Regions from separate parts of the Natranaerobius thermophilus JW/NM-WN-LF genome, predicted to be linked through region 1. Evidence: a T-box and tRNA genes for the amino acid it is inferred to sense, from the RefSeq annotation. Region 1 holds a T-box; the other regions hold tRNA genes.
What was found. The T-box of region 1 lies ahead of leuS (leucine--tRNA ligase). A T-box ahead of a tRNA ligase gene usually reads a tRNA of that ligase, here a tRNA-Leu.
Positions count from the first base shown of each region.

Region 1 (7,662 bases):
GAAAACAACGGCGGAGTTATTACAAAATATTTGTGATGAAATTAATTTATTTAAAAATACTGATACTTCACTGAAGATTAATTGGGAATTGAGGGAAGATGAGGATTGTTATATTATTGTATTAGATGTTTATGATTCTCAAAGAACTTGGAAAACTATAGATGAAAACTTCTTTATTGCTTTACAAGATAAATTTGATGAGTTAAAATTTAATTTTGAATATTTTACCTTTAAAACTCAAATTTGGATTAAGTTATGTATTTATAAGAACACAGACAAAAGTAGTTTGCAATAAAGATATTTTACGAATCTATTAAATGAAGGGGTAATCGAATATGTTTATAGATCGAGCGAAAATATACGTAAAAGGTGGAGATGGAGGCAATGGTATAGTTGCTTTTAGGCGCGAAAAATACGTGCCTGATGGTGGTCCCAGTGGTGGAGATGGCGGCAAAGGTGGAAACGTAATTTTGGAAGTCGACCCAGGACTCAAATCTCTAATGGATTATAAGTATAACATCCATATCAAAGGGAAACGAGGAGAACATGGTCAAGGGAGCAATCAACACGGAAAATCTGGTCAGGATAAAGTGATTAAAGTACCACCGGGTACAGTAGTGAAAGAGGCTACTTCAGGAAAAGTTTTAGCTGACTTAGTTCATGAACATGATAGCTACATAGCTGCTGAAGGTGGCCGAGGGGGAAGAGGGAATACCCGGTTTGCTAATCCCAAAAATAAAGCTCCCAGATTCAGTGAGGACGGCAAGCCAGGTGAAGAGAAATGGATTGTACTAGAGTTAAAGGTTATGGCAGAAGTGGGTTTAATTGGTTATCCCAATGTGGGTAAATCTACTTTATTAAGTCAAGTCACCAAGGCTAGTCCCAAAATTGACAGTTATCACTTTACCACCCTCAATCCCAATTTGGGTGTAGTTGAATTAGAAGAGGGTAGTAGATTTGTCATGGCAGATATACCTGGTCTAATCGAAGGCGCTCATCAAGGAAGAGGATTAGGAGATCAATTTTTAAGGCATATAGAAAGAACGAAAATGTTAATTCACGTGATTGATATTGCCTCTATCGAGGGTAGAGATCCTGTTTTAGATATCGAAACAATCAATGAAGAATTAAAGGGTTATAATAGTAGGGTGATGGATAAACCTCAGGTGATCGCTGCTAATAAAATGGATTTAGGGGATCAGGCAGAAGAAAACCTCCAAAGATTGCTAGATAAAGTTAATTCAGACGAAATCCTGATACCTGAACAATACAAAAAAATCTTTCCTATCTCGGCTGCAACTGGAGAAGGGCTGAGGGAATTATTAGATTTTGTGGCAGAAAAAGTAGCACAACTACCTGATACTCATGATACCTTCGATATTGACTTGGAACTACCTGAATCTGAAGAAAACACTGACACAGAACAAGAAGCTTTATTCACCATGTCTCAAGATGATAAAATTGAAGAAAAACCAAAATCAGATTTTGGGATCAGAAAAGAAGGAGATATTTTCATTGTTAAACATGAAAAATTAGAGAAAATATTAAACGAAATAGATGTTCATACAGAGAAGGGAAGGCATTACTTTCAGGCTAAAGTTGACGAGTTTGGATTGGAAGAAGCTTTAGTAGATAAAGGAATCAAACCAGGTGATACTGTCAAAATTGGTAATGTAGAATTTGAATATCAGTAATTAAACTAGTTAACTTAAATTATCTGTTATAGAGTGGGGGAGTTATATATGGAAAATAATACTTTTAACGCAAGCAGGATTGCAATTATGGGTGGCACCTTTGACCCTATACATTTAGGTCATTTAATGGTAGCAGAAGAAGCACGTCAGAAGTTCTCTCTAGACAAGGTCATTTTTGTCCCTGTGGGTATACCTCCCCATAAATCTGCGGAAAATATCACGCCATCTTATCACAGATATATGATGACATTACTAGCGACAAATAATCATCCCCATTTTTTCGTTAGTAATTTTGAAATAGATCGAAATCAGCCCTCTTATTCCATTGAAACACTGAGATATTTTCGTGACTTATATGATAGTGAGACTTCTTTATACTTTATCACAGGGACTGATACTATTTTGGATATATTAACATGGAAAGATTATCATGAATTACCCCAGTTATGTGACTTTATTTGTGCAACCAGGCCAAATTTTTCTGTCGAAGAACTGGAAACCAGAGTATATCGCTATTTTCCTGAATTAAAACCCCATGTTCACTATCTCCAAATACCTTTAATAGAAATTTCTTCAACTGAAATCAGAAATAAAAGATTTAATGAACAAGATATTACCTTCATGGTGCCAGAAACTGTTGAAAATTATATTTTAAAAGAAAATTTATTTAAAGGGGACTGATTAGGAGGTAAAATAGTAAATGGACTATAATAGTATATACAATTATTATAATGATCAATTACAAAAAATACTGACACCTGCCAGGTATACCCACTCTATGAGAGTTGTTCAGACTTCCTTAAAATTAGCTCCTAAATTTGATGCAGATTATCAAAAAACTGCTTTGGCTGCTTTAGTTCACGACCGTGGTAAAGAGATCGGGGTTAACCAATTGATTAAAATTGCGGAACAAGCAGGGTTAATCTTAGATGAAGCAGAAACATCTCATCCGGGATTACTTCACGGACCAGTAGGCGCCTACCTCCTTAAACAAGAAGGTAAAATAAATGATGAAGACATTTTACAGGCTGTGCGCTTCCATACCACAGGACGGCCTGGCATGAGCTCGATAGAAAAAGCTGTTTTTTTAGCAGATTTGATAGAGCCAGGTCGTGACTATCCTAATGTGGATATATTGAGAAAACTCAGTTTTAATGAACCTTATCTAGGATTAGTAAAAGCCCTTGATTGGACCCTGGAATACCTAATGAGAATGGGCTGGGTAATTCATCCTTTAACAGTAAAGACTAGGAACTATTATCTCCAAAAAAGAGGCACTACCAGATCTCTAAAGATTTAGAATCGGGTTGTTCCCAAGAAGATTTTATGCTTAAAAGCAAATAACTTTGGGGGGCCAAGTTATGGAGAATTTAGATAAGTATCGTAAATCTAATAATAGAAGGAAGAAGCGACGCAAGCGAACGAAAATAAAAAAGAATAGGTTAGTAGCTGTTTTGGTTTTGGTGATTTTATTTTTCTTTGCAGGTTTTGTTTCCAGATATCTGTTAATTGGCAGTACTTTAAAAACAGAGGCTAATTGGGTTACTGCTTTGGCTTCCCAGGATACACAGGAATATGACAATACCATGATTAGTGTAATAAATCGAGAAAATAATTTATTAGAATACGTAGTCATTATTAACCAACAGCAAGCAGAATCGGACTTCCAAGAACCAAAAGACTTAAATTTGCTCTTTGTTCCCGGTGAAACTTATTTAGATACACCTGGTAATGACATTGAAACTTATATGGAAAGCTATCACGATGGTGTGGGAAAATTATTACAAACAACAAAAGAGTACTTTGGGATTTCCATACATAATTTTATTCAAGTAGATCAACGCACTTTTGAACATTTGAATCACCAATTAGAATTAGAGCAACAAATTGAATTAGAAGAATTGGGTTATAAGTTTCTAGATAGTGGACTTGAGAGAGATGAATTCCAAACTAAGTTTAATGATACCATGGAATCGCTAGTATCCTTTTATTTACAAGTAAGAAATGAACTCGGGCTTTTTAACAGACCAGCTATTCGTTCATATGTAGGTGATAAGGTTGAAACTAATTTAACATGGGAAGAACTTACAGAATACATTGAACTATACAATAATGCATTTGAAAATGAAGCTTTTAATCTTTACACAATACCGGGAGAACGAGATCAGGTAAATGATCATGAGTATTTGGTACTTGATAACGATGACTTGGGAATCATGGTTGAACAGTACTTTTCCGGAGAAGTTGGGTCTATCCCCCAAGAAGATATAACAGTTGAAATTTTAAATGGTTGTGGCATAGATGGAGCTGCAACTGATCTTAAAAGTGAATTAGAAGATCAGGGCTTCCAAGTAGTTAGGATAGGTAATGCAGACCACTTTGAATATCAATCATCTCAAGTAATAGCTAGAACGGATTTAATAGAAGCAGCTAAGGAAGTGGCGTTAGAGATTTCTGGAGCAGATTTATTGCATGACCAACAAGATGATCCAGAAGCTCAAGTAACTGTAATAATAGGAGAAAATTATGTTCAAAACAACTCTGAAGAAAAGGAAAACAACTTTGAATAGGAGGGATCTATTTGCAAGATTCTCTGCAATTAGCAAAAAACATAGCTAAAAAATTAGATGACAAGAAGGGAAAGGATATTGTACTTCTAAAAGTCAAGGATATCACCTTGATTGCTGATTATTTTGTGATTGTTACGGGAACTAGTACTACTCATATTCAATCCCTGGCGGAGAACCTGATTTCTTCATTGAAGGAAGAGGATGATTTTTCACCCTTACACAAAGAGGGCTTGGCAGAAGGGAATTGGATTTTGTTAGATTACGATTCTGTGTTAGTGCATATTTTCTTAGAGGATACAAGAGAGTTTTACAATTTGGAAAGACTATGGGGAGAAGCTGAAGAAATTACTCTTTAAATATGTTTGACATGAAAGTTAGAATTTTATATAATTTTATCAAACTAAAAACTCAGAATTTTAAAGGCAATGAAAGAGAGTAGTAATCGAGAGCAGGATTACAGCGAGCCGGTGGTTGGTGTGAACCGGTATCCGACTTCGATGAACTCGCTCTGGAGCTGTGAGGTGAACGGTAAAACCAAGTAACTGATCCGGCTAATTTAGCCGTTACCTAAAAGAGTGGGCCAATTAGGCCAAATTGGGTGGTACCACGGGAATAACTTCTCGTCCCTTAAGGGAGAGAAGTTTTTTTATTTCTCCTAGAATTTAAACGATAAATGTAGTTAGCCACAAAAACAAAGTGAGGAGGGTTAACCATGAAAGAGTATCAGCCACAAAAAATTGAATCTAAATGGCAAAAACGTTGGCAAGATGAAATTTCCTATGAAACCGAAGTTGACCATAATAAAGACAAATATTATGTACTAGAGATGTTTCCTTATCCTTCTGGGAAACTTCATATGGGTCATATGAGGGTGTATTCAATTGGAGATGTGCTAGCCCGGTTTCAACGTATGAGAGGTTATAATGTACTCCATCCTATGGGCTGGGATGCCTTTGGTTTACCAGCGGAAAATGCGGCTATTGAAAATCAAGATTTGCCATCAAGATGGACCTACGCCAATATTGATAATATGAAAGATCAGTTACAAGCTCTTGGAACTAGTTACGATTGGAAACGGGAAGTATCCACCTGTTCTCCCGATTACTATAAATGGACTCAGTGGATGTTTTTACAATTGTATAAAAATGGCCTAGCCTATAAGAAGAAAGCACCCGTTAATTGGTGCCCAGAGTGTGAAACAGTATTGGCCAATGAACAGGTAGAAAATGGAGCTTGCTGGCGTTGTGATAGTATGGTAGAGCAAAAACAATTGTCTCAGTGGTTTTTTAAGATCACGGAATATGCCGATCGCTTGGATCAAGATTTAGAGCTGTTGGAAGAATGGCCTGATCGGGTTAAGACAATGCAAAAAAATTGGATTGGCAAAAGTCAAGGAACTGAAATTGACTTTCCGGTAAAAGGTTCTCGAGAAAAAATCAGGGCATTTACTACTCGTCCTGATACCATTTTTGGAGCTACTTACATGGTGCTTGCTCCGGAGCACCCTATGACAGAGCAATTGGTTCAAGGTACCGATCAAGAGAAGGAAGTTATGGACTTTATCAAAGGAGTCCACGAAATGGGGAAAGAAGCCAGGGAAGCAGAAGATCTTGAAAAAGAAGGCGTCTTCACTGGCAGATGGGCTATTAATCCCTTAAATGGTGAAGAGATCCCTATTTTGGTAGGTAATTACGTATTAATGGAATATGGAACTGGTGCTATTATGGCAGTTCCAGCTCACGATCAGAGGGACTTCCAATTTGCTCACAAATATAATCTACCAATAAAGGAAGTAGTTACACCCCCAGAGGGAGAGGGTAAAACAGAGTCAGAAACTCATGACGAGCTCAAAAAAGCTTATACAGATCATGGTATTTTAATAAATTCTCCGGGATACAATGGCATGACATCTGAGCAAGCTATTGAACAGATTACCAGAGACATAGAAAATAAAGGGATTGGAGCAGGTGTGACAACTTATCGGTTGAGAGATTGGCTAGTCTCTAGGCAGAGATACTGGGGAGCGCCAATACCCGTTCTTTACTGTGATCAATGCGGAATTCTACCAGTCCCGGAAGATGAGTTGCCTGTTCAGCTACCTGAAGATGTGGACTTTAGTCAGGGAAGTCGTAATGTACTGGCAGCTAGACAGGATTTTGTTGAAACTAGTTGTCCCCAGTGCGGAGGTTCAGCCCAGAGGGAAACCGACACTATGGATACCTTTGTTTGTTCTTCATGGTACTTCTTAAGGTATACTACCCCCTGGGATAATGAAGTTCCTTTCCGTCAAGAAGATGTAAATTACTGGATGCCTGTAGACCAGTATATCGGTGGGATAGAACACGCTGTACTTCATCTACTTTATGCCAGATTTTTTACTAAGGTAATGTATGATCAGGGCTATACTAATTTCAAAGAACCCTTTTCACGTTTGTTAGCCCAAGGAATGGTCAATAAAGATGGAGCCAAGATGAGTAAATCAAAGGGCAATGTGGTATCACCTGATGAAATACTACGGACCTACGGAGCAGATACAGGTAGACTATTTATATTGTTTGCAGCTCCACCTGAAAAAGATCTAGACTGGAATGATGAAGGTGTGGAAGGTTGTTATCGCTTTCTACAAAGATTGTATCGATTGGTTAATGACAACCAAAACTTAGTGGATCTGCAATTGGATGATACAAAGTTTACCAAAGAGGATAAAGAATATCATCGCTTGATTCATAAAACAATTAAGAAGGTTACTGACGATATTTCTGAGAGACATAACTTCAATACAGCTATTAGCGCTATTATGGAATTAACAAATGCCAGCAGTAAATATAAAGAACAAAAAGAGGTTAACGAATCATTACTGCGTACTGGTTTGGAAACTATCGTGATGTTGCTGGCTCCCTTTACCCCTCATATAGCAGAAGAATTATGGGAAACTTTAGGTTACCAAGATAGTGTACACAAATTGAATTGGCCTAGCTATGACGAAAAAGCAATGGTTGCTGAAGAAGCGGAGATGGTTGTTCAAGTAAATGGAAAAGTTAGGGATCATCTAACAGTACCTGCAGATTCCAGTGAAGAAACAATTAAAGAAAAGGCGTTGGAAAGAGAAAAAGTTCAAAAATATATATCAGGAGCTGAGATCAAAAAGGTAATTGTGATTCCCCAAAAATTGGTAAATATTGTTTGCAAATAAATACAGAACTAAAATTATCTCCGTATTTTAATTAAAAGCGCACCCTTTGGTGCGCCTTTTTTAGTAATAGGATATTTAATTAATTAATAACTATCACATAAAAAAAGGTTATGGAATAATTGATATCGATTTGTTATAATTGTATTAGTGATAAAAGTATTCATTAATTTTTATTCTTAACTCATTATTTTGAATTTTTATGCTT
Region 1 is NC_010718.1:552,880-560,541, forward strand. Features, by position in the region: gene NTHER_RS02800 (hypothetical protein) at 1-295, shown strand, start outside; gene obgE (GTPase ObgE) at 336-1,694, shown strand; gene nadD (nicotinate-nucleotide adenylyltransferase) at 1,743-2,375, shown strand; gene yqeK (bis(5'-nucleosyl)-tetraphosphatase (symmetrical) YqeK) at 2,395-2,994, shown strand; gene NTHER_RS02820 (LCP family protein) at 3,056-4,264, shown strand; gene rsfS (ribosome silencing factor) at 4,276-4,620, shown strand; T-box leader at 4,681-4,895, shown strand; gene leuS (leucine--tRNA ligase) at 4,977-7,457, shown strand.

Region 2 (7,662 bases), 1.4 Mb from region 1:
ATTTAAGTGAATCCGAACAAGAAAAGTTTATTGAGAAAATGGCAGGGGTTTTAGATAGAGATTACTATCACCCCGACGCAGGAGAGGCTGATGTTAGAATGGCTTCCTCTGTTGGGGAAATTGATATAAGCAAGTACGAGGAAACTGGTGAAGACGCGGATGAAACAAATTCAACACCATTTATGATATTCAATGGTGCTTTTTTACCCATTGCCGCATCAATGGTGATTATATTTAAAAATCGCGAGAGAGGGGAATAATTCCCCTCTCTTTGTTTGCAACGGGGGGATAGAATTTGAATAGTAATGATTACCAAGCCAATGATAAATTTGTTGTTATAGATGGAAACAGCTTATTGAATAGAGCTTTTTATGCCCTGCCTTTATTACAAACAAAGCAGGGTTTTTTCACAAATGCTATTTATGGTTTTACAACTATGTTGTTAAAACTTGTTCAGGACGAATCACCTAATTACCTGGCAGTAGTGTTTGATACCAAGGCAAAAACATTTAGACACCACAAGTTTCCCGAATACAAGGGTCACAGGGATAAAGCACCTGATGAGATGCGTCCACAAATGCCCATGTTGAAAGAACTGCTAGAGGCGATGAATATTAATTACTTTGAAAAAGATGGTTATGAAGCAGATGACTTAATTGGAGCTTTCACTAAAATTGCAAAACAAGAGGATAAAGAAACAATGGTGGTTACTGGTGATAAGGATTTATTACAATTACTCGATGATAAAACAACTATATTACTGACTAAAAAAGGCATTACTCAAATGGAAAGCTATGATGGAGAAAAAGTTAAAGAGGAATTTGGTGTGAATGTCGATAAACTAATTGACCTAAAAGCGCTTACAGGTGATAAATCAGATAATGTGCCGGGTGTCCCGGGTGTAGGTAAAAAAACCGCCTTAAAATTACTTAATAATTATGGTGATTTAGAGAAACTATATAAAAGTTTAGATGGAGTAGGTGGAAAACTACAATCTAAGTTAGCAGACAATAAAGATAAAGCTTTTTTAAGTAAAGAATTAGTTACTATTGACTGTGAAGAATCCCTGATTGAAAACCTTGACTGGAACCAACTTTCTAAATTCGAAATTGCTTCTCCAAAAGCGCGTGAATTATTACAAGAATGGGAAATGAATAGTATTCTAGAAAGATTACCTGCCAGTGATGAAGAACAGAAGAAAGACCAAAGCCCAGTAAATGAGGGGAAAACCTCTAGTTTTAACTGGGATAATTTTTATTACATATCCGAATTTCCCCATGAGAATAGTGATAATCTTGAAAGTGAATTAGAAAAATTCATTCAAGACGGAAACCATAAAATGGCTTTGTATAGGCATTTACCCAAAAAATTAAGTACTGCTAAGCAAAAAGATAGTTATCCTGAACCCGAAGGTGGTTTGGTTGTTTCTATTAATGATTTAATTTTTTATGTTCCTGAAAAGCTGCTTAGTCAGGTGTTAGCTGAAACTATTGCGCCTAAACTGATAAAAGGGAATGACAAAGGAACTGAAACAGAGGATGCACCAAAATTAAAAATAGCTTCCTATAACATTAAGAGGATTTGGCATTTATTTAAAAACAATACAGAACTTGATCTTTACGATTTAGATACAAATAAATTTTTATTTTATGATACCGAACTAATGGCTTATTTGTTAGAACCTACTGAAGCTCCACATTCCATTGAAGACATGATGAATAGGTATTATGGACAATTTGACTTAACGCCTTATGGTCAAGATTGGCAAGCTGTTTGCGAGAGAGGAGCAATCTTGTTGGATTTGATTTCTCCTTTAGAAGATATATTACAGGAAAGAAATCAATGGCAATTATACAAGAATATCGAGTTACCATTAGCTTTTATACTGGCAAGAATGGAATTTAGAGGTATTAAAGTAGATGCAAGGGTTCTGACGGAAATGGAAGCAAATATTGATCATAGGCTGTCTGAGATCAGCACTAAAATATTTGAAATTGCAGGGGAAGAGTTTAATTTAAATTCTCCCAAACAGCTAGGTTATATTTTATTTGAGAAACTTCAACTACCAGTTGTTAAGAAAACAAAGACTGGTTATTCTACCGATGCTAAAACATTAGAAACTTTGTCTCATGACTATGAGATTTGCAAGCTGCTATTAGACTATCGCCAGTTACATAAATTAAAGACGACCTACTTGGTTGGACTAAAAGACTTGATTTCTAAAACAACCGGTAAAATCCATACAACTTATAATCAAACAATTACTGCTACAGGAAGGCTCAGTAGTACAGATCCTAACTTACAAAATATACCAATAAAATTAGAAGAGGGTCGTAAAATCAGAAAGGGATTTGTGATACAAAATAGCGATCAGTTGTTCTTGGCTGCTGATTATTCCCAAATAGAGTTGAGAATTCTAGCCCATGTTTCAGAAGATACTAATTTAATTCAGGCTTTTCAAGAACAGCAAGATATTCATACACAGACAGCAGCCCAGGTCTTTGAAGTAGAATCAACACAGGTTACTAGGGAGATGAGATCCCATGCGAAAGCTGTCAATTTTGGAATTGTGTACGGGATAAGTGATTATGGATTATCAAGACAACTGGGGATTTCGAGAAAACAAGCTAAAACTTATATTGACAACTATTTAACAAGATTTTCGGGAGTCAAAGAGTATATGGATCAAATAGTTAACCAAGCTAAGATGAATGGTTATGTTGAAACTTTGTACAATCGAAGAAGAAACTTACCAGATATAAGCCACAGAAATTTCAATATTAGGTCCGCTGCTGAAAGAACAGCCATTAATACGCCTATTCAAGGTACTGCTGCTGATATCATTAAAGACGCTATGGTAAAAGTGGAAAAGGAATTGGAAAAACAGGACTTACTTGATAAGGCCGCTTTGCTTTTACAGGTCCACGACGAATTAATATTAGAAATTAATAAAGAAGTTCTATCAGATGTTGCCACTAAAGTTAAAGAAATAATGGAAAATATCATTGAATTAAAAGTCCCTCTAACCGTTGATCTAAAAACTGGACCAAACTGGTACGATTTAAATCCTTATCAATCAGGAGAGTGATTTTCGTGCCCGAATTACCTGAGGTAGAAACAATTAAAAAGAGTCTCCTTTCGGATCTGACCGGTGATAGAATAAGTCGGGTAGAAATATATTTTCCAGGAATGTTACAAAACATGAGTCCCGAGGATTTTAAGGAAAGTGTAATTTCTAATCAGATTAAAGATGTAAAGAGGCGGGGAAAATATCTTCTGATTTATGTGTCATGTAATGGCAAAATGAAGGATCAAGTAAAAGTGATAATTATACACTTGCGAATGACTGGTAGATTGATCTTAAAAAACAACGAGGTCGAGAAGTCTCACAATCATTTAGATGATGAGGAAATCATCCAAGAATACCGGCATCTTCGATGTTTATTTCAATTACAATCTGGTATTACTTTAGAATTCCATGATCAAAGAAAGTTCGGTACTATGGCTCTAGTTAATCAAGGAGAAGAATTCTACTGGAAAGGTTTGGCTAACTTAGGACCTGAACCCTTAAGTGAAGAGTTTGATTACGAGGACTTTTATAAAGGTGTGAAAAAATCAAAAAAGCCCATTAAAGGTATTCTCTTAGACCAAAAACTAGTGGCAGGTATAGGAAATATTTATGCGGATGAAGTCTTATTTGCATCTGGGATTCATCCGGCTCGAAAGGGCGAAGAGTTAACAGAACAGGAAGTTGGGAGTTTGTATAAAACAATAATACAAATATTAGAACTGGGAATAAAATATCGTGGAACAACTTTTAGCGACTACCGTGATTCGGAAGGTAATAAGGGTAATTTTCAGGACCTATTAAAGGTTTTTAATAGGAACAAAGAAGAATGCCTGATTTGCCGTAGAGAAGTTCAAAAAACAAAAGTTGCCAATAGAGGCACCTATTATTGTCCAAACTGCCAACCCCTTTAAACAGAATAAAGGACATGCACTCCGGCTTTGTTCCTCCCATATATTATTATTAACTGTCTAGTTTTAGGGGGGAAACAAATGCCGGAGCTTTTTCCTTTAGTGGCATTATCACTGGCTGTGAGTTTAGACGGATTGGCAGCTGGTTTTGCTTATGGATTAAAAAATATTAAGATACCACTAAGCTCTTTGCTATTATTAAGTGTAACATCGGCAATATCCATTGCCATATCTATGTTTTTTGGCAGGATAGTTGCCGATTTAATTTCACCAGGTATCGCTGAGATAATGGGGGGCGTTATATTAGTAGTTTTAGGTTTTTGGTTCATCATTCAAAATTTAGCTATTACTTCCAAAGCATATCATCAAGAAGAAAATGATCAGGCTGATAGAAAAAATATTATAGAAAATGTGATGGATGATCCTATAAAGGCTGATTTAGATAGTTCTGGTGTGATATCATTAAAGGAGGCAATTATTTTAGGGATCGCACTAGCTATGGATGCATTTAGTGCGGGTTTTGCTGCTTCTTTAATGGGCTTTCACTCAATAATTACTCCATTTTTTGTAGGCTTATGCAAGTTTATTTTTGTTCCTATGGGAGTTAACTTTGGGTTTAATCTATTTTCAAAAGTGGATCGGTCTAAAGTCGCTTTTTTACCAGGCATTATTTTAATTATGTTGGGTTTATTGAACTTTTTCTAAATTGGAAAATTTCTTTATACCTGTCAAAATACCTATCAAACCCGCAAGAATCTGTTTAATCAAATATTTTACAGTATCTATAACTATATATTTATCAGCGCCTAAGATTAAGAAAACAATAATACTACAGTGAAAAGGATGATTATTATGATTGTAGGATTAACCGGTGGTATTGCTTCAGGAAAATCTACAGTTATGCAAATACTTTCAGAATTAGGTGCCGCAACTATAGACGCAGATAAAATATCTAAAGAACTTACTGAAAAGGATTCTCCGGTTTTAGATGAAATATGTCAGGCGTTTGGCCATGAATACTTTACGGAAGAAGGCTGTCTCAATCGGGCAAAACTTGGGGAAAAAGTTTTTAGCGATAAGCAGGCAAAGCAAAAATTAGAGGCTATTTTGCATCCTAAAATTAACGAAAGATTGAAACAAGAGATTTCTAAATTTCAGGCTGAAAACCAGAATAAACTCGTAGTAGTTGAAATAGCTTTGCTATTTGAAACAGGTCAAGAAAAGCAATATGATGAAAGTTGGGTAATATGGGTAGATTATCACACACAATTAAAAAGGTTAAAGGAACGTAATGGACTTACAACTCAACAAGCTCGTGATAGGATAAATGCTCAAATGTCATTGGATAAAAAGAAGCAATTAGCCCATCGAGTAATAGATAATTCTGGCACTTTTGAAGAGACAGAATTGCAGGTCAAGCAGATTTATTCAAAATTGCTATAGTAAATCGAGATAGTTTGTAATACAATATGAACAGAAATCGATATTAGAGGTGTCTTTAATAATGAATTTGCAAAATTCACGTAAAAGATATTTAATTGCGTTAGTTATAATAATTATAACAGCTTTGTTAACATATTGGTTTGCAATGCCCAGAATTTGGGAATATCTGTATCCTAAACATTTTCAAGAGGAAGTTTATTCTATAGCTGAAGATCATGAATTAGATCCTTATTTACTATTTGCAATTATAAAAGTTGAAAGTAAGTTTGATGAAAAAGCTATTTCAAATCAAGGGGCCATGGGATTAATGCAGCTTATGCCTACAACTGGAGCTTGGGCTGCTCAAAATGTCACTTATAACTCCTTTGAACATGATGACTTGTTTGATCCTAAAACTAATATTGAATTAGGAAGCTGGTATTTAGATTACTTGCTATCAGAATTTGATCAAGATTTAGTAGTCACTCTAGCTGCTTATAATGCAGGACAGGGTAACGTTCGTCAATGGATGGAAATGAATATATGGGATGGCAGCTATGAAGAATTAGATAATGTACCTTACAATGAAACTAAACATTATGTAAAAAATGTGCTTAGAGATTACGAACGCTATCGCGAAATATACGAAGAATCTTATGCCGGAGAATAAACTTGACAGCTAGGTTGAGTCAATTGTATAATAATTGAGGCTTGTATATATATTATATGTGTATTTAATCTTTAAATTATCTGTGCGGAAGTGGTGGAACTAGGCATACACGCAGTCTTGAGGGGGCTGTGCCCTGCTGGGCTTGCGGGTTCGAATCCCGCCTTCCGCACCATTAATTATTATTTGGTAGGGATTTATTACAACGTAAAGTTTTACAATTAAAAAAGATATAAAATAAACGGTGTAAACCTTCTGTAATTCATGAGCAGGAGAGGTTTACACCGTTTTTTTACTCGATATGAAAGTAGTTGTTTATACCTTTAAAATTAGTAGTACAAGCGTTGAAACAATTAAAATTTGAATCTATTAACATCTTCTTGCATATCTTCAGCTAGTTGTGCTAGTTTCTCACTTGCTTTTGCAATATCATCCATAGATGCAGTTTGTTCTTCAACAGAGGCTGATGCTTGTTGGGTAGATGAAGAATTTTCTTCTGCTATTGATGATAAATTTTGAAGTTTATCTACAAATTCTTTTTTCTTTTCTTCCATCTGTTCTCCTGTTTTATTCAGTTTATTAATCAGTTCTTGAGAGGCCTGGATCGCTTCAGCTATACCTGTAAATTTATCTTTAGTATCATTTACACTTTCAGATTGATTATCCATGAGTCTTTCTGCTGTTTCCATAGCATTTACAGCATTTTCGGTTTTTGTAGTTAATTCTGATATAATCATAGATATTTCCTCGGAATATTCATTAGACTCTTCAGCTAATTTTCGGATTTCGTCAGCAACTACAGCAAATCCTTTTCCTGCTTCGCCTGCTCGTGCTGCTTCAATATTGGCATTTAGAGCGAGTAAGTTTGTTTGTTCTGCAATATCTTTAATCATATCACTTGCTTTTTCAATTTTTTGTGTGCTCTCTCTAGTCTCATTAATGATAGCCCGGACTTCTTTAATGGAATTACTATTCTCACTAGCTGTATTTGCTAAAGTCTCTATTGTTTCGAAACCTTCTTCCTTTAGTTTATCAACTGTTTCTGTTTTATCAGTTACTTCTTTTAAGTAATGCTGATCTTGTTCAATCAAATTATTAAACTCTTCCATCTGATTATTAGCTAGCTCTACATCTTCCGCTTGGTTTGCGGCACCATTTGAAATGTCTTCAATGACCTTAGCTACTTCATTAACTGTTTGTGTATTTTCTTCACTGTTTGAACTCAATTCTTGAGATGATGCAGCTAATTCATCCGATTTTTCGTGAATACTTTTTATAAGTTCTACTACATTAGATTGCATATTAGCCAGGCCATTTGTAATTTGACCTATTTCGTCCTTTCTAGTTAAGTATTTTGAGGCTTTATCATTCTCATCAAAAGATAGATCATAATTAGACATTTTTTCAAAGACTTTATTAAGTTCTGTAATTGGAGTAGTTATATTTTTGGAAATATATTTATAGGCTATAAAACTGACCAATATTAAAATAATTATTGGAATTAACACCATGTTCTGACGAATAGTATTTGACTCAGCAAAAACCAGCTCTGAATCAGCTTCAATGACAATTCCCCAGCCTAAATCATCTAAAAT
Region 2 is NC_010718.1:1,978,418-1,986,079, reverse strand. Features, by position in the region: gene NTHER_RS15260 (anti-sigma factor family protein) at 1-260, shown strand, start outside; gene polA (DNA polymerase I) at 296-3,088, shown strand; gene mutM (DNA-formamidopyrimidine glycosylase) at 3,094-3,981, shown strand; gene ytaF (sporulation membrane protein YtaF) at 4,060-4,683, shown strand; gene coaE (dephospho-CoA kinase) at 4,831-5,421, shown strand; gene NTHER_RS09560 (lytic transglycosylase domain-containing protein) at 5,483-6,070, shown strand; tRNA gene NTHER_RS09555 (tRNA-Leu) at 6,155-6,242, shown strand; gene NTHER_RS09550 (methyl-accepting chemotaxis protein) at 6,421-7,662, opposite strand, start outside.
Region 2: it encodes a tRNA-Leu, which carries the amino acid that the T-box ahead of leuS (leucine--tRNA ligase) is inferred to sense. The anticodon was not compared.

Region 3 (7,662 bases), 580 kb from region 1:
GAAAGACAAAATAGAATTAATGAAAATATTACCGAGAAAATTGAATTTGAAGATAAAGAACTATTAAGTGATTATGGTTGGACTGTTTCAGAGGCGATTAATTCATTTAATCTAAGGCTTCCTGAGAGTTTTGAGCATAAACCCGGAGAATTTCCAGAAGTAATTTACTGGGCATATAATAACGAATTGAACAAGGATATCGGCAAGGATTTAAGACCTTATTTAGGAAATGAGGTTACCGTTAATCTTTACGACATAGAGGAAGATTTGCCAGAGTTTATGAGTCCTAGAGAAGATTCGGGTAGGGCAATTGTAGTCCGAGACCAAAATGAAATAATTGGTGCTTGGCTAGGTGCAGGCAGTCATGATGATTTTGCTTGTTCACTAAGAGGAAAACAAAGAGAAGAAATAACGGGAGAAACATGGGAAGAATGGGTTGACTCAATTATTGATGCAGATAATCCAAAAGAAAGAGAGCTTAACAAGTTAGGAGCCCAAGAAATTATTGAAAAATATTGGGAGGCAGCAGATAAAGGTGAATATAGCAAAGCTTATTCTCTTCTAAGTAGATGTAATTTAAGAAGTTATCTATTTTCAAATATGGATAATCGGGAACTATATAATCAAAGTTTTAATCAAGGAGTAATAGGTGGGCTTTATAATATTGAATCAGTAGAATTACTAGAGGTGGAAAAACAAGAGCATTATGAAACTAACCATGATTCTAGAGACAAAAAGCAATTTAAAGTAACAGTTGATAAAACAGTAAAAGATAAAATTACTCATGGCAGCGGAAAACAACCACGTTTTATGACTTTAGTTAGAGAAACTCCTGAAACGGGATGGCGAATTTCTGGTATAGGTACAGGCCCATAGGAGCTTTTTAAATCACTGGGCTAAGTTATAAACTTGTCATAAAATATATTTGGGGGATAATATTAAAGTTATGATTAACTTGGGAGGAATATAAATTGAAAACCAATCAATATGTAAGAACAGCAGTAATTCAAGCAGCACCAATTATAATGGATAGAGAGAAAACTTTAAATAAAGCTTTGGATTTAATCAAAGAAGCGAAAAATGAACAAGCTGAAATAGTGGTTTTTCCTGAAGCCTTTATACCCGCTTATCCACGAGGGCTTTCCTTTGGATATTTAGTAGGAAGTCGGACAATGGAAGGAAGAAACGATTTTTTGAGATATTATAAAAATGCTGTCCCAGTTCCTGGTGATACTACTGAAAAATTGGGAGAAGCAGCAAGAAAAGCAGGAATTTATTTAGTGATTGGAGTTACGGAAATTGATACTGAAAAAAATAATAACACTTTATATTGTACAATTTTGTACTTTGGCCCCGATGGAAGACTTTTAGATAAGCATCAAAAATTAAAACCTACTGGGTCTGAAAGACTTATATGGGGAGAAGGGGATGGTAGTACGCTATCAGTTGTAAATACTCCCCATGGTAAATTAGGTGGTTTGATTTGCTGGGAAAATTACATGCCTCTTGCACGAACCGCTATGTATCAAAAAGGTGTCAGTTTATATGTTGCTCCCACAGCAGATGCCAGATCAGTTTGGCAATCAACTATTAGGCATATAGCCTTAGAAGGCAGATGTTATGTGCTGTCTTGTAATCAGTTTGTAACCAAGGATATGTATCCTGATGATCTTGAATATTATCATGAACTACAAAATCAGCCCAATATTATGTGTTCAGGAGGTAGTGCCATAGTCAATCCTATGGGTGAATATGTAGTGGAACCTGTGTATAATAAGGAAGAAATGTTGTTGGCAGACTTGAATATGGATCTAGTTATAAAAGGAAAGATGGACTTTGATGTAGTTGGTCACTATGACCGAACTGATGTATTTCAGCTGAAAATAAATGAAAATGAATAAGAAGTAGTTATTCTATAAGTAAGGCCAATTCTAAGGTCAATTTAGTCAATTTAAGCTATTTGAGATCAATCAGTTTTACTTGGATTTGAGATTTAAAGTATTTGATTGCTTTTTATAAATTAGATTTAGTTTTTCCTGTCGGCTCATCTTTTTTATTGCTCTTTCTCTTTTCATAGCTTCTGACTTAGTGCTGAATTTTTCGTGGTATTTTAGTTTAACAGGAACTCTAAATTTTGTGTATTTAGCAGCTTTACCTTCATTGTGTTTTTTTATCCGATAAGTAATATCGGTTGTATAACCAGTGTATAGTGTGCTATCGGAACATTCTATTATGTATGTAAAATACATTATTTCTACCTCTTTCCTTAGTCTACTAATTTTTTATCTTTAGTAATTAGAGAGTCTACTGATATTTTATATTAGATATCTGGATAAGTAAAACGGGACTTTAGCACAACCATTAGAAAATAAGAATGTATGGATAAACAAGTAAAGGAGAGAAAGGAATGACTAGAATTAACAGGAAAGATATCAATTCAGGTACACGTGTTCAAGTAGTTCAAAAACAAGATCAAAATTCAGGAAAATTAACAGAAGGAATTGTTGATTCAATCCTTACAAAATCCTCTTCACATCCTCATGGTATTAAGGTAAGGTTAACATCCGGGATAGTAGGTAGGGTTAAAAAAATACTATAATTTATTTAACATAATTGCGATTTGAATCAAAAAAACCTAGGGGATATCACCCTAGGTTTTTTAAAGTTTTGGTGCCGAAGGTGGGATTCGAACCCACACGGGAAAGCCCACGCGATTTTGAGTCGCGCGCGTCTGCCAATTCCGCCACTTCGGCATGGCAATAACCATTATAGCAAGAAATTAGCTTATAATCAAGGGCTTTATTAAATGAGATTAATATTTTATAAATCACACAATTTGGGAAATAATAAAACCAGCCAAAAACAGTACAAAAAGGAGAGCTAATAAAATGAATTTTAAATTACCGGATCTGCCTTATAGTTATAATTCACTGGAACCTCATTATGATCAACAGACCTTGAAACTTCATCATAGTAAACACCATCAATCCTATGTTAATGGTTTAAATAATGCTCTAGAAAAATTAAAAGTTGCTAGAGAAAACAATGATTATAACGGTATAAAGCACTGGCAAAGAGAACTAGCCTTTCATGGATCTGGCCATATTTTACACACTTTATTCTTTAATAATTTGGGTCCGGAACAAGGAAATCTATCAAAGAGTCTGCGGGATCAGATTAACAAAGATTTTGGCAGTTTTGAAATGTTTGCAGCTCAATTTACCAATGCTGCTAAAACCGTTGAAGCTTCGGGTTGGGCTGTCTTAGCATGGAACGATGTTTTAGAGCAATTGCTGGTACTGACATTAGAAAAACATCAAAATCTAACTGTGATTGGTGCTAAACCTCTATTGGTGATTGACATGTGGGAACACGCTTATTATCTTCAGTATCAGAATGATCGAGCTGCTTATATTAATGCTTGGTGGGAGATTGTCAATTGGAATGAGGTTTCTAGACGATTTGAAAATCCTTAAAAATTAATCAAATATTGTTTAAACTTAACCTTACCCTGTAAAAAGCATTTATAAACAAAACAGTACGTGCCTAAGAAAATATCCAAGGCACGTACTTGTTTGTTATCTGCCATACTTAAATATAATTAATATAATTCATGGTACTTAAAGACTTTTAAGAAGTAAATAAATTAAAACATGTTTTCAGATGTTAGTTTTTTAGCAACTGAAGCCAGTATAGCGCACACAATTGCTGGTGTAATCCAAGGCATACCGTATTCGGCTAAGGGGAGGTTAGACATAAAAATTTCTATAGTTTTGGGGTTCAAATCTAATGTTCTAAAAGCATCCATCAAACCAATTAAAAAGGTTGCTACAACGGCCCCTCTATAGGCGATTTTGTCATTAATGTATTTATCAAACAATGACATAATAATCAATACAATGGCTGTTGGATAGATAGTAATTAAAATTGGCTCTGCTATAGTTACAATTAATTCTACACCGGCATTAGCAAAGAATAGGCTAAATAGTACAGTACCGATCACGAGATGGTTATATTTTAATTTACCTTCAGATAAATCATTGAAATATTTTCCTACCGTAGTAGTTAATCCAATAGAAGTAGTTAAGCACGCTAAGAAAACGCTTATTCCTAGAATAGCAGTGCCAAGAGAGCCGAGTAAATTACCACTGATACCAATTAATAAATCTGTTCTGTGAATTCCGGCATCAAACACTCCGCTAGCAGTACTTCCTAAGTACACAAGTCCTCCATAAATTAACCCGAGTCCAGTGGCTGCAATAGCTCCCGCCCTAATTGTCAAGGAGATCTGATCTGATACAGTTTTATATCCCCGGTCGATTAAGCTTCCAATAACAATACCGGCAAAAAGAATTGAAGCCAGTGCATCCATAGTTTGATACCCTTCGGTAAAACCTATGGTAAAGGTATTTTCAGAACTCACATCTTGTGGTGCTCCAACTGGGCTGATAAAACCAACTATGACTATAATACCTAATACTGCAACCAATGTTGGTGTGAGATACTTCCCAATCCGATCAATCACTGTTGATGGATTTAGAGAAAAATATAATGTTATTCCAAAAAATATTGTTGTTGCTATTATTGAAGTAATTATTGTTTCCTCAAGAAAGGGAGCTATCCCTAACTCAAAAGCTGTTGCCCCTGTTCGTGGAATGGCCAAGAGTGGGCCAATAGTTAAAACTATTACTGAGCCGAAAAGTTTACCGAAGTTTTTACTGACATTTTTAGCTAAGTGGTCGACAGTGCCACCAGCTACAGCAACAGCGATGATACCAAGTAAGGGTAGTCCAACACCAGTTAACAAAAAACCGATCAAGGCAGGCAACCAGTCGGTACCAGAAGAATGACCTAAAAACGGTGGAAAAATTACATTTCCTGCCCCCAAGAACATGGCAAAGAGTGCGAAACCGACCACTACTGTATCAGTATATTTTTTGTTCATTACTGACCCTCCTACTGGATAATATTTAAGCTATTTTTTCTCCTTTATTTCGACGAATAAATGAATTAATTTATTTATAACTACTATAGATCTTAAAAGTTATTTTAGTAACAAATTCGTGAAAAAGCAATAAATATGGATAAACTCAAATAATGTTTTTATATTGCAACTATTTACAAATATACAAAAAGAGCAAAAGCTAACAATAAAATGAAAATTCGTAAAGAGATAGTTGAAAGTATTCTGTGTGTATATCTATATTAGGAAAACAAAATTATCTCTATTATAAAAAGTGCTATTTGGTGAGATCTCATGAAATTTTACTTAAAACTCTAGGTGCCAAGGCTATTAATTGAAAATGAAAATGGCATAGGGTGGAATAAAATTACATTCAGTTTTTTTGTCAATTTTTGAAACTTTTCCGGAAAAATGCTCGTCTATTATATAAAAGCTAATCCAAAAAAATCTATCATTTTGTGAAATCTGTAAAATGTACCAAATTTAAGCACTAATCAAGGGGGCGAAATTAATTGAAAAAAGTTGTAACTTTAGTTATTGTTGTTTTCATGCTAGTAATAACAACGAACTATGCAGCTGGTCAAGAAAATGTTGATGTTTTTGTAGACGAGGATCTGGTGAATTTTCCTGACCAAGAACCTTACATAGACGAAAACAGCAGAGTTCAAGTACCAGTACGTTTTGTCAGTGAAGCCCTCGGAGGTTATGTGGAATGGGATGGCAGTACTCAAACAGTCAATATTAAACTGGATAAAAAGGAACTATCCTTAGAAGTGGGACAAGAAATTTACTTAATTGATAATAGTGAAAAAGAAATGGATACAGTTCCACAAGTTTCACAACAGGGCCGAACCATGGTACCTCTGAGATTTGTAAGTGAAGGTTTGGGTGCTGAAGTAGATTGGCTAGGAGAGGAAGAGTCTGTTTATATTAATACAAAAGAGAGTCAAGAAGAAAAAGAGAATGAAAATAACGAGAATAATCCGTCTGATGTTCCTTCACAAGAAGAATTGGAGAACAGTGAAGCTATGGCTGAAATTAAAGCGAGCAATCTAAATGTAAGAACAGGACCAGGAATGGACTATTCAGTAGTTGATAATTTACAGGCAGGAGATTCCTTTCCTATTTTGGACAAGCACCATAATGAAAATGAGGAAGAATATCAAGACTGGCTGAAAATTGATTTAGAGGATGAACAAGATGATGTTTGGGTTAGTGCAGATTTTATAGAGATTAGTTTTCTAGAAGAAAGTGAAGAAGATGAAGACAAGGAACAAAAAGACGAAGAAAAAGAAGAAATAGAAGAACCAGAAGAAGATGAAAGAGATAGACCGGAAATACCACAAGAATACGATGATATTTTAGGTGAGATAGTTATAGATGCCGACAATTTAAATGTTAGGACAGGGCCAGGGTTGGACTATGATAGTATCACCCAAGTTGATGAGGGTGAAGACTATGACATCATAACTATGGCAGCTATGGAAAATCATCCCACCTATGAAGAGTGGTTTAAAATCGACTTAGATAAAAGAAACTTAGATGTGGAAGACAGAAATGAAGCCAAGGGTTGGGTTGCTGCAGAGTATGTCAAAAGAGATAATATAGATTTGATGAATAATTTAGAGGAAATAAATTATATAAATTGGACCGAGAACTCTAACAACACTGAAATCACCCTGGGACCAGTACAAAGGATTCCCTTGGAGTCCTTTACGAGAGAAGACCCTGATAGACTTGTTCTAGACTTTGAAGGAATAGCTCTAGCTACTGATGAGACTGCTTGGCAAGTCGAAACATCTACTTTGCAAGGTATAAGGGCTCATGAACACAATGGAATGACAAGGGTTGTTTTTGATTTGAATTCCAAGGAACACTACTCTATAGATTGGGAAGATGCTCATTTAAATGTCAGATTATATGACGATAATCCATTATCTGGTAAGAAAATATTTATAGATCCAGGACATGGAGGTAGTAATAGTGGAGCTATTGGACAAAATGGTCTTAAAGAAAAGGAAGTGGCTCTAGACGTCTCTTTAAGAACTAGGGATATGTTGGAGGAATTAGGTGCTGATATCTATATGAGCCGCGAATCGGATATTCAAGTTTCTCTGGACGAGCGAGTTGAAATGGCAACTGATTCAAATGCTGATATTTTTGTAAGTGTCCATGCTAACGCTCATCCCAATAATGATATTCACGGTACAGAAACCTTTTATTCTTCAGAACGGAGTCCTTTAGATTTTGAATTAGCTGAAGCCTTACAGAATAGCTTATTACACAGTCTTCAAAGAAATAATAGAGGGGTGAAAGATAGCAGTTTTAGAGTACTAAGAAATGCTACTATGCCTGCAGCTTTAGTTGAATTGGCCTTTTTATCCCATGAAAAAGAAGAAGAATTACTTAAAAAGGATGAATTCCGCGAAAAGGCTGCTGAAGCAATTGTAGAGGGTATTTTAAATTATGATAAAACTGTCCGTTAATATGAACTAGTTAATATGAATTTTATTAAAAAGGCAACCGAAGCCTATAGATTTTTAAGGCTTTCGGTTGCCTTTTTTCTTGCTACAACTCCCAATTAATATTTTTAGATCAACCGTAATTTCCCGAGACAACTGTAGTAAAAGCGTGATTTTTAGGTAACAATAATTATGAGGTGATGAAATTGGTTGCAGGTCAAAAAAGTATTATATATG
Region 3 is NC_010718.1:1,128,843-1,136,504, forward strand. Features, by position in the region: gene NTHER_RS15170 (DUF4830 domain-containing protein) at 1-876, shown strand, start outside; gene NTHER_RS05435 (carbon-nitrogen hydrolase family protein) at 972-1,901, shown strand; gene NTHER_RS05440 (GIY-YIG nuclease family protein) at 1,977-2,249, opposite strand; gene NTHER_RS05445 (YwbE family protein) at 2,408-2,599, shown strand; tRNA gene NTHER_RS05450 (tRNA-Leu) at 2,669-2,753, opposite strand; gene NTHER_RS05455 (superoxide dismutase) at 2,889-3,476, shown strand; gene brnQ (branched-chain amino acid transport system II carrier protein) at 3,647-4,945, opposite strand; gene NTHER_RS15175 (N-acetylmuramoyl-L-alanine amidase) at 5,476-7,449, shown strand.
Region 3: it encodes a tRNA-Leu, which carries the amino acid that the T-box ahead of leuS (leucine--tRNA ligase) is inferred to sense. The anticodon was not compared.

Region 4 (7,662 bases), 1.4 Mb from region 1:
GTCAGTTAAATAGGTACTTACAAAGATAGGTGATACTTGATATGAGTATGGAAAACAAATTATTTTTAGTAGCTATACCTCGAGGGAGATTGTTATCGGTAGCTAGTTCAATCCAGAGAAAGCTAAATGAAATTTTTGATATTTATGATGAAAAGTTACCCCCTTTACATGTAACAATTGACCACTTGACAATTAACAATCAAGATGAATATGATAAAGCTGTACAAATAATAGAAAATATATGTCATAGTAAACCACCATTTAATTTACAAGTGAATGGATTCAGTTTTTTTGGTCCTCCTCATAAATCAATAAACTTGTATGTGGAGAAAACTACACAGTTGCAGGACTTATCCTTAGAGATCCATGAGGCACTGGAGCAAGAAGGGTTATCAAGCCGTCCTATTTATAATGAATGGGAATACCATATTAGTTTGATAAATACGACTTTTGCTCTGCGTGAATGGAGTGAAACTGAATTTACAAAAGCAAAAGAGTTAGTAAAAGAATGGAACGTCAATATGAGTTGTAAAGTAGAATGGCTAGAGCTTTGGAAACCCAAATTCCAACCTCACTTGGAAATTGAAGAATTTTTTACTCTGGGGAAAGGGGAAAACTAATCATCTGTTATTGGTCAGGAAGGGGAGAGTGATAATATTTCTGAAATACTTTATGATAAAAAATATACTTGTCCAGTTTGTCAAAAAAAGTTCACATCCAAAAAACCTCGCCATTCTAAATTACGTCTAAAAGAAGAGCATGGTGACTTTTTTAAAGAATACGAACAATTAAACCCTAGTTATTACATGGTAAATGTATGTTATCACTGTGGTTACGCCTATACTGATCAATTTTCATCTCCTAAACCTGCTCAAATAAAAGAAATTAAAGAACAAGTCAGCGAAAATTGGGTTCCACGGGATTATGGTTCTATTCGCGACTTTCAAATGGCTGTCGAGTCTTTAAAACTTGGAATTCTTTGCGGACAGTTGAAAGGTGAAAAATACAATATCCTGGCTACATTACTTTTACATACTGCATGGATACATAGAGAAGCCCAAGATTATAATAACGAAAAACGCTTTTTAAATTTAGCCAGGGAGTATTTTCTAAAAGTTTATCAAGAAGATACTTCAGGTCAAGTTGATCTCCCTAAACTTCTTTTTTTGCTAGGAGAACTAAGTAGAAGATTGGACAAGCGTGACGAAGCCCTTTCTTGGTTTTCAAAGTTAGTCAGTGATAAGGGGATTAAAGACGAAAAAATGATTAACAGGGCAAGGGAACAATGGATGCTAATCAAAAAAGAAAAGGAAAGACAGAGTGGTGAAGGATAAAAATTTTATACATGAATTCCGCGAGAATCTAGAAAATGTTTTACAACGATTTACCCTTAAAACTACCAAAGTTTTGAATAAGATGAGTTAGTGGATATATTAAAAGACCTGCTTAAACAGTGCCAAACTTGTCACATAGAACATCAAGATATTTTAATAATGATATTGGCGTAATTTTTGAGAAAATAATCAATTTTTAAACTACAAGTTTTTTGTTTTCTAAATGATTAGAGTTTAATCCAATTTACTCAATAACGGAGTATAACAGCGCCTTCAAAAAAAAAACCGGGTCTAAAGTACCCGGCTTTTTCATAACTACATTAAATATAATTGTCTTATAATTAATTTCTACGTGGAGTTTGAAAAGCAGGTGGTGTGGGTTGAGGGGCACTAAAGTGTTGTCCTGGTGTAGATAAATCAAAGTATAGTCTAGCATCTTGATCTACCCCGAAATCTTTGTTTGATCCTTTACTCTGAACTTTATTTAAAGCTTCACGGAACAGTGCGTTATGAGCTTCTTCTCGGTTTAATAGAAAATCAATGGTTTCACGCACTCCATTATCATTTATTTGTCTATAAAGATATTCATAAACCACCTTGGCGCGTTGTTCAGCGGCAATATTGGAGAGTAAATCTGCCGCTAGATCTCCAGTACTATTTACATATTGAGCGGACCAAGGATTACCAGAAGCGTCCTGGAGTAATGGTGTTAATCCACCAACAACTTGAGGTTCTACATTACCTGCACGGACAGAGGTAGTTGCGGGATCGTGGCCGTATAACATATTGATTGTTGCTGCTACCATTTCCATATGACTTAACTCTTCAGCTCCGATATCTAAGAAAAGGTCTTTAATTTCAGGATCTTTAATTCTAAAGCTTTGAGATATATATTGCATTGCTGCTTTTAATTCTCCATTTGGTCCACCCAATTGTTCTTGAAGCATAGCTGCATAAGTTGGGTTAGGCCGATCTACTTTAACTTGTTGTAATAACTGCTTATCGTGATTAAACAAAATATTCCCTCCTTAAAATTGTTGTTCCGAGGTTCTGTATTATTTTGCGTAATATGGGAATTAATATGTATTTACCAATATTAATCTGGAAAAAACATTAAAAACAAAAGAAAATTTACTAATGAAATTGCTCACTAAATCTGATAATATATACTGGGGGATAATAACAATTAACACAATTATTGAAAATAGTTATATATTATTCTTTAACAATAAGGAGGCTAAACATGAATCAACGGGGAGAAGCGCCGATTTCAGTGATTAAAAGATTGCCGGTTTATTTAAGGGTACTTGATAATCTAGTAAAACGTGACATTGAAGTTGTGTCTTCCAAAAGTTTGAGTAAGGAAACTGGCTTTACAGCAGAACAAATTAGAAAGGATTTAGCTTTTTTTGGAGCCTTTGGTACCCGAGGGACTGGATACAATACCAACTATTTACGAGAAAGAGTTCTGAGAATCATCGGCTTAGATAAACAAACTAATGTTGCTATAGTAGGTGCAGGACACTTGGGAACTGCATTTGCAAGGTATAACGTGAGAGAAAACCCGTATACAAGTGTAGTAGGACTTTTTGACGTCAGTCCTGACATAGTTGGAGAAAATATTGAAGGGGTACCTGTATATCATTTGAATGATTTACAGGAAATAGTAAGAAAAGAACGTGTTCAAGTAGGTGTAATTACTGTTCCAGCTGTTCACGCTCAGGAAGTAGTTGACCGTCTTGTAGAAGAAAATGTAAAAGCTCTTTTGAACTTTGCACCTGCTAAATTAACTGCTCCTGAAGATGTGAGGATTCACAATGTTGATTTGACTATTGAGCTGCAAAGTTTGATTTATTTTGCAAAAGATGAGCTGAATGAAGAGAGTACTCAAGATTTGGAATAATAATTTGGATTTTTTTAAAGAAAGCTATTGACTTTAGGGTAATGGTTATGTATAATTTAAAAGTGCCGACGATGAGAGGCAAAACTTAATAAACACGCGGGGCTGTAGTGAAGTGGCTCAACACGCCGGCCTGTCACGCCGGAGATCGCGGGTTCGAATCCCGTCAGCCCCGCCATTTTTGCGGGAATAGCTCAGTGGTAGAGCACCGCCTTGCCAAGGCGGGGGCCGCGGGTTCGAATCCCGTTTCCCGCTCCATGTGGAGACAAGGTGGGATGGCGAAGTCTGGCTAACGCCGCGGACTGCAAATCCGTTATTCGCGGGTTCAAATCCCGCTCCCACCTCCAATATACATATGAATCTCAAAAGCAAAGCGTCTGTAAAGGCGCTTTTTTTTATTGGCTGTATTAAAGTAGTTAAGAGTTGATAACTGTGAAATTTCAAATTCACTAAAAATGCCTAGGTTTTGCTACATCTAATACTCCTGAATTAATTAAGTGACTATAAATAGTAACTATTATAAAATTAAAAGAATATATTGAATTAATGTCAGTCTTATTATAAGTCTAAATTTATTGGCTAAAATTATAATGAGGAGAGATTCATTAATGGTTAGTAAACCAGAAGTGAAAGATTATAATCTTGAGCCTAAAACTGGATTGACTGAAAGGCCAGAAACAATTGGGATAACTTATCATCATACTGGTGTTTCAGACCGACCAATTACCAGACATGATGAATTCCACAGAAATGTTAGAGGTTGGCAAATGGTCGGTTATCATTATCAAATACGTAGTGATGGTACTATTGAGTTAGGTCGACCTCATGAGAAGCAAGGTGCCCATTCAGGCGGGAATGCAAATCAAAAAACTATAGGCATAGCTTTTTCTGGTAACATGAATGAATCCCAGCCAACTGAACAACAGTATCAAAAGGCTATTGAAATTCATAAATGGTTGAATAGCATTTACTCGAAAAATTTACTCGTTTTTTCACACAGCGACTGGGTATCTACTAATTGTCCCGGTGAAAATACCGATTTAGACTTAATAAGAAACTCTTTACAGGAACAGGAATTAGGAGAGTTACCTGAAATAGAGCGAAAAGTTAGGGGAACTGTATTAGACGAGGAAGTATCAGATGGGTTTCTCATTGATGGCAAAACTTATGTTCCCTTGCGTAAAGTAGTAGAACAGCAACTTGGATATAGTGTGAACTGGGACAGTAGTCTTGGTGAATTTGAAGTTACAAAAAACAGTAACAACTAACTTTTTTATTAATTTAGGAATACTAGTTTAAGCACCAATTATGGTGCTTTTTTTGATTATTTTGTATAAATTAGGGAAATAATAGTAATGAATGGATAATCGAGGACTCTAAAAAATTAAACTAGACAAAATCCATAGAAATTAAGGGAGGAGATAAAATATGAATGATACATTATCAGCATTAGTCATCAAGTTTTTAATGACTTTTATCGTTGCCAGTGTTGCCTTTATTGGCCTTGATGGTAATCCATGGGGGTGGGTATTTGGATTTGCTATCCTGGCTACGGCACTGAACTATGTTGTTGGAGATTTATATATTTTACCAGAGTACGGAAATATTTACGCTTCGGTGGGAGATGGAGTACTTGGATTGGTTGCGGCTTATGTAGTGAGTTTAGTGACAGTTTTCCAGACAACTATAGGTTCTTTGATTTTATTTGGAATTTTGGTTGCTGTAGGAGAATACTTCTTTCATAAAGTCATTGTTAAAGATGAAGATGTGTCACCAAATACAAAATAATCAGGATAAGACGGAATACGATCACAAAAAATAATGTTAGTAAAACAAGTCATATATAATAAAAAAACCTCACTTTTTTAAGTGAGGTTTTTTTGGGCTTTGGTGCCGGGGACCGGAATCGAACCGGTACGGACAATTTGATTGTCCGAGGGATTTTAAGTCCCTTGCGTCTGCCAGTTCCGCCACCCCGGCATGTTTTCTCTCCCATCGACGTAAATAAGTATAGCAGATAATAAACTGTTTGTAAAGAGCATAATAAATAAAAATTTGTTTTTTTAGGATTAGATTTTATTTACTGGGAAATCGCAAAAAATAAAATTAAACTGCAAAAATCTACCTTTTTCTGAGCTGATATAAAAAGTATAAAAGCAATTTTACAATAAAGGATATAAATAGACGCTAATTGACATACATTACAATTATACAGGAGAGTGAGCAGAAAATGCAACAGGAAACAAAAAAATATTTAGCAGCTTTGAGTGGAGTGCCATTTATTATGGTTCTGGGAAACTCTTTAATTATTCCAGCATTCCCTGAGATCCAAAATCAGCTCAATCTAACACAACTTGAAGTTGGATTGCTTGTAACAACTTTTTCTATAGCAGCAGGGATTACAATACCTATTGTTGGTTTTATTTCCGATAAATATGGTCGTAAAGTAGTACTAGTACCTTCTGTTTTTTTATATGCTATAGGAGGCTTAATAAGTGGCTTTGCACCTATATTTTTTAATTCCGCTTATCCCTGGATAATTTTTGGGAGAGTTGTAAAGGGAATAGGAGCTGGTGGAACTGGTCCCATTGCTATGGCTTTAGCAGGTGATTTATTTCAATCAGGTGAACGAAGTGAGGCTATGGGGGTTCTGGAAGCGGCTAATGGTATAGGAAAGGTTGTAAGTCCTATCTTAGGTGCTATAATAGTTGTTTGGATATGGTACTCAGTTTTTTTTGTTTACACTATATTTTCTTTGCCAGTTGCTATCATGTTATGGGTGGTTTTAAAAGAGCCAGAGCAAAAGGCAGGAGGTAGTAGTCAAGAAGAAAAAGGTTATTTTACCAGGATTTTTGATGTTTTCAAAGATAAAAAGATGGTATTAATAGCTACTTATTTGGCGGGATTCACTGTATTATTTTCTTTATTTGGTACTCTATCATACCTTTCGGATATTTTAGAGATAAGATATAATTTAGAGGGAGCACCTAAGGGAATAGTTATAGCGCTTCCTGTAATTGTCATGGCAGTTACTTCTTACACTACAGGGCATTTCATTCAGTCCAAATTACTTATGAGTAAATTGGTTGTAACTGGTTTGACAATTATCGGGCTTTCTTTTGGCGGAATAATTTTATTGTTGGATAATGATTACGCTTTATTTGCTGGTATAATTTTAATAGGTGTTGGTACTGGTCTTGTTTTAACATCAGTTAATACTCTAGTAACTAGCACTGCGTCTGGAAGGGCCAGGGGTGGAGTTACTTCTTTATATGGTAGTGTAAGGTTCTTCGGAGTGGCTTTTGGGCCACCGGCTTTTGGTCTGTTAGTTGAAATATCTAGGATTGCTATGTTTGGTACTGCCGGGATAATTGCTATACTTGTTATGGGTGTTAATTTAATTATGATAAAATTTGGTATAGGGAGAGAACTTAACCTATCAAACTCAAATTAATGAATAAATGACATGACCCTAGTGAGTGACCCTTATCTTAGATTAGATATGATGGCTGATCCTATCCAGAGGAACTGATGTGGTTATAAATAAATAATAAATGGAGAGGAGATACTATGAGTAAGAGATTATTACAATTAGTTTTATATGTGTTTTTATTTATTATAGGTTGGGCTGCGATTATAGCAGTTATTACATATTTAGTGGACTAGCCCTGAATTTTGTTGCATCTTACTTAATTTTAGGTGCTATATATTTATTTGTTGATACTGTAAAACTTATAAATTGTACGGATTATGTGGGTTTGACAGTATATCTTAATTAATAATAAAGTTGCCTATTTGTTGAGGTGATCTTTTGGATAATATTAAAATTATACTAAACAACAAGAGGGAAAAAACAGTTTTTACTCAGTTCGGTTTTTTTAGCTTATTGTTTGTCATATTTTTTAGTTTAGGATTAGTTTTGACAATTCAACACCCTTCATCTGTCTCTGCTGATGACGATAGTGATCAGCAGTATGAAAGAATTGATGATCTGAAAGTAACAGTTAACGAAAAAGAAATAAAGTTGCAGAATGATATCAAAGTGCAAGATGGACGAATTTTAATGCCGGCCCGGTCGGTTTTTGAAGCTATCGGTGCAACTATGGAATGGGACGGCGATAAACAAGTTGCTTATGCCCAAAGAAATAAAGACAGGGTGGCATTGCCAATAGGCGAGGATGTAGCAATAATTAATGGGGATAGAACAAACCTAGATGTTTCCTCACGGCTGATAAAAGGGCGTACATACATACCCTTTAGATTTACTGGTGAGGCCTTTGGTGGTTACGTAGAGTATGACGGGGAAGAGGGAATTGTTGATGTCATACTCCCCGATGAGGAACAACAAACAAATAAACAAGAATCGGCAGGAGAATCAAACCACAATAAAGAATTTGATGAAAGCGAATTCAAAGAAAACGAACAAGA
Region 4 is NC_010718.1:1,945,090-1,952,751, reverse strand. Features, by position in the region: gene NTHER_RS09445 (2'-5' RNA ligase family protein) at 42-620, shown strand; gene NTHER_RS09440 (DUF2225 domain-containing protein) at 630-1,334, shown strand; gene NTHER_RS09435 (manganese catalase family protein) at 1,676-2,350, opposite strand; gene NTHER_RS09430 (redox-sensing transcriptional repressor Rex) at 2,578-3,237, shown strand; tRNA gene NTHER_RS09425 (tRNA-Asp) at 3,336-3,412, shown strand; tRNA gene NTHER_RS09420 (tRNA-Gly) at 3,418-3,492, shown strand; tRNA gene NTHER_RS09415 (tRNA-Cys) at 3,504-3,581, shown strand; gene NTHER_RS15255 (N-acetylmuramoyl-L-alanine amidase) at 3,843-4,502, shown strand; gene NTHER_RS09405 (DUF2512 family protein) at 4,663-5,022, shown strand; tRNA gene NTHER_RS09400 (tRNA-Leu) at 5,123-5,214, opposite strand; gene NTHER_RS09395 (MFS transporter) at 5,465-6,688, shown strand; gene NTHER_RS09390 (copper amine oxidase N-terminal domain-containing protein) at 7,046-7,662, shown strand, end outside.
Region 4: it encodes a tRNA-Leu, which carries the amino acid that the T-box ahead of leuS (leucine--tRNA ligase) is inferred to sense. The anticodon was not compared.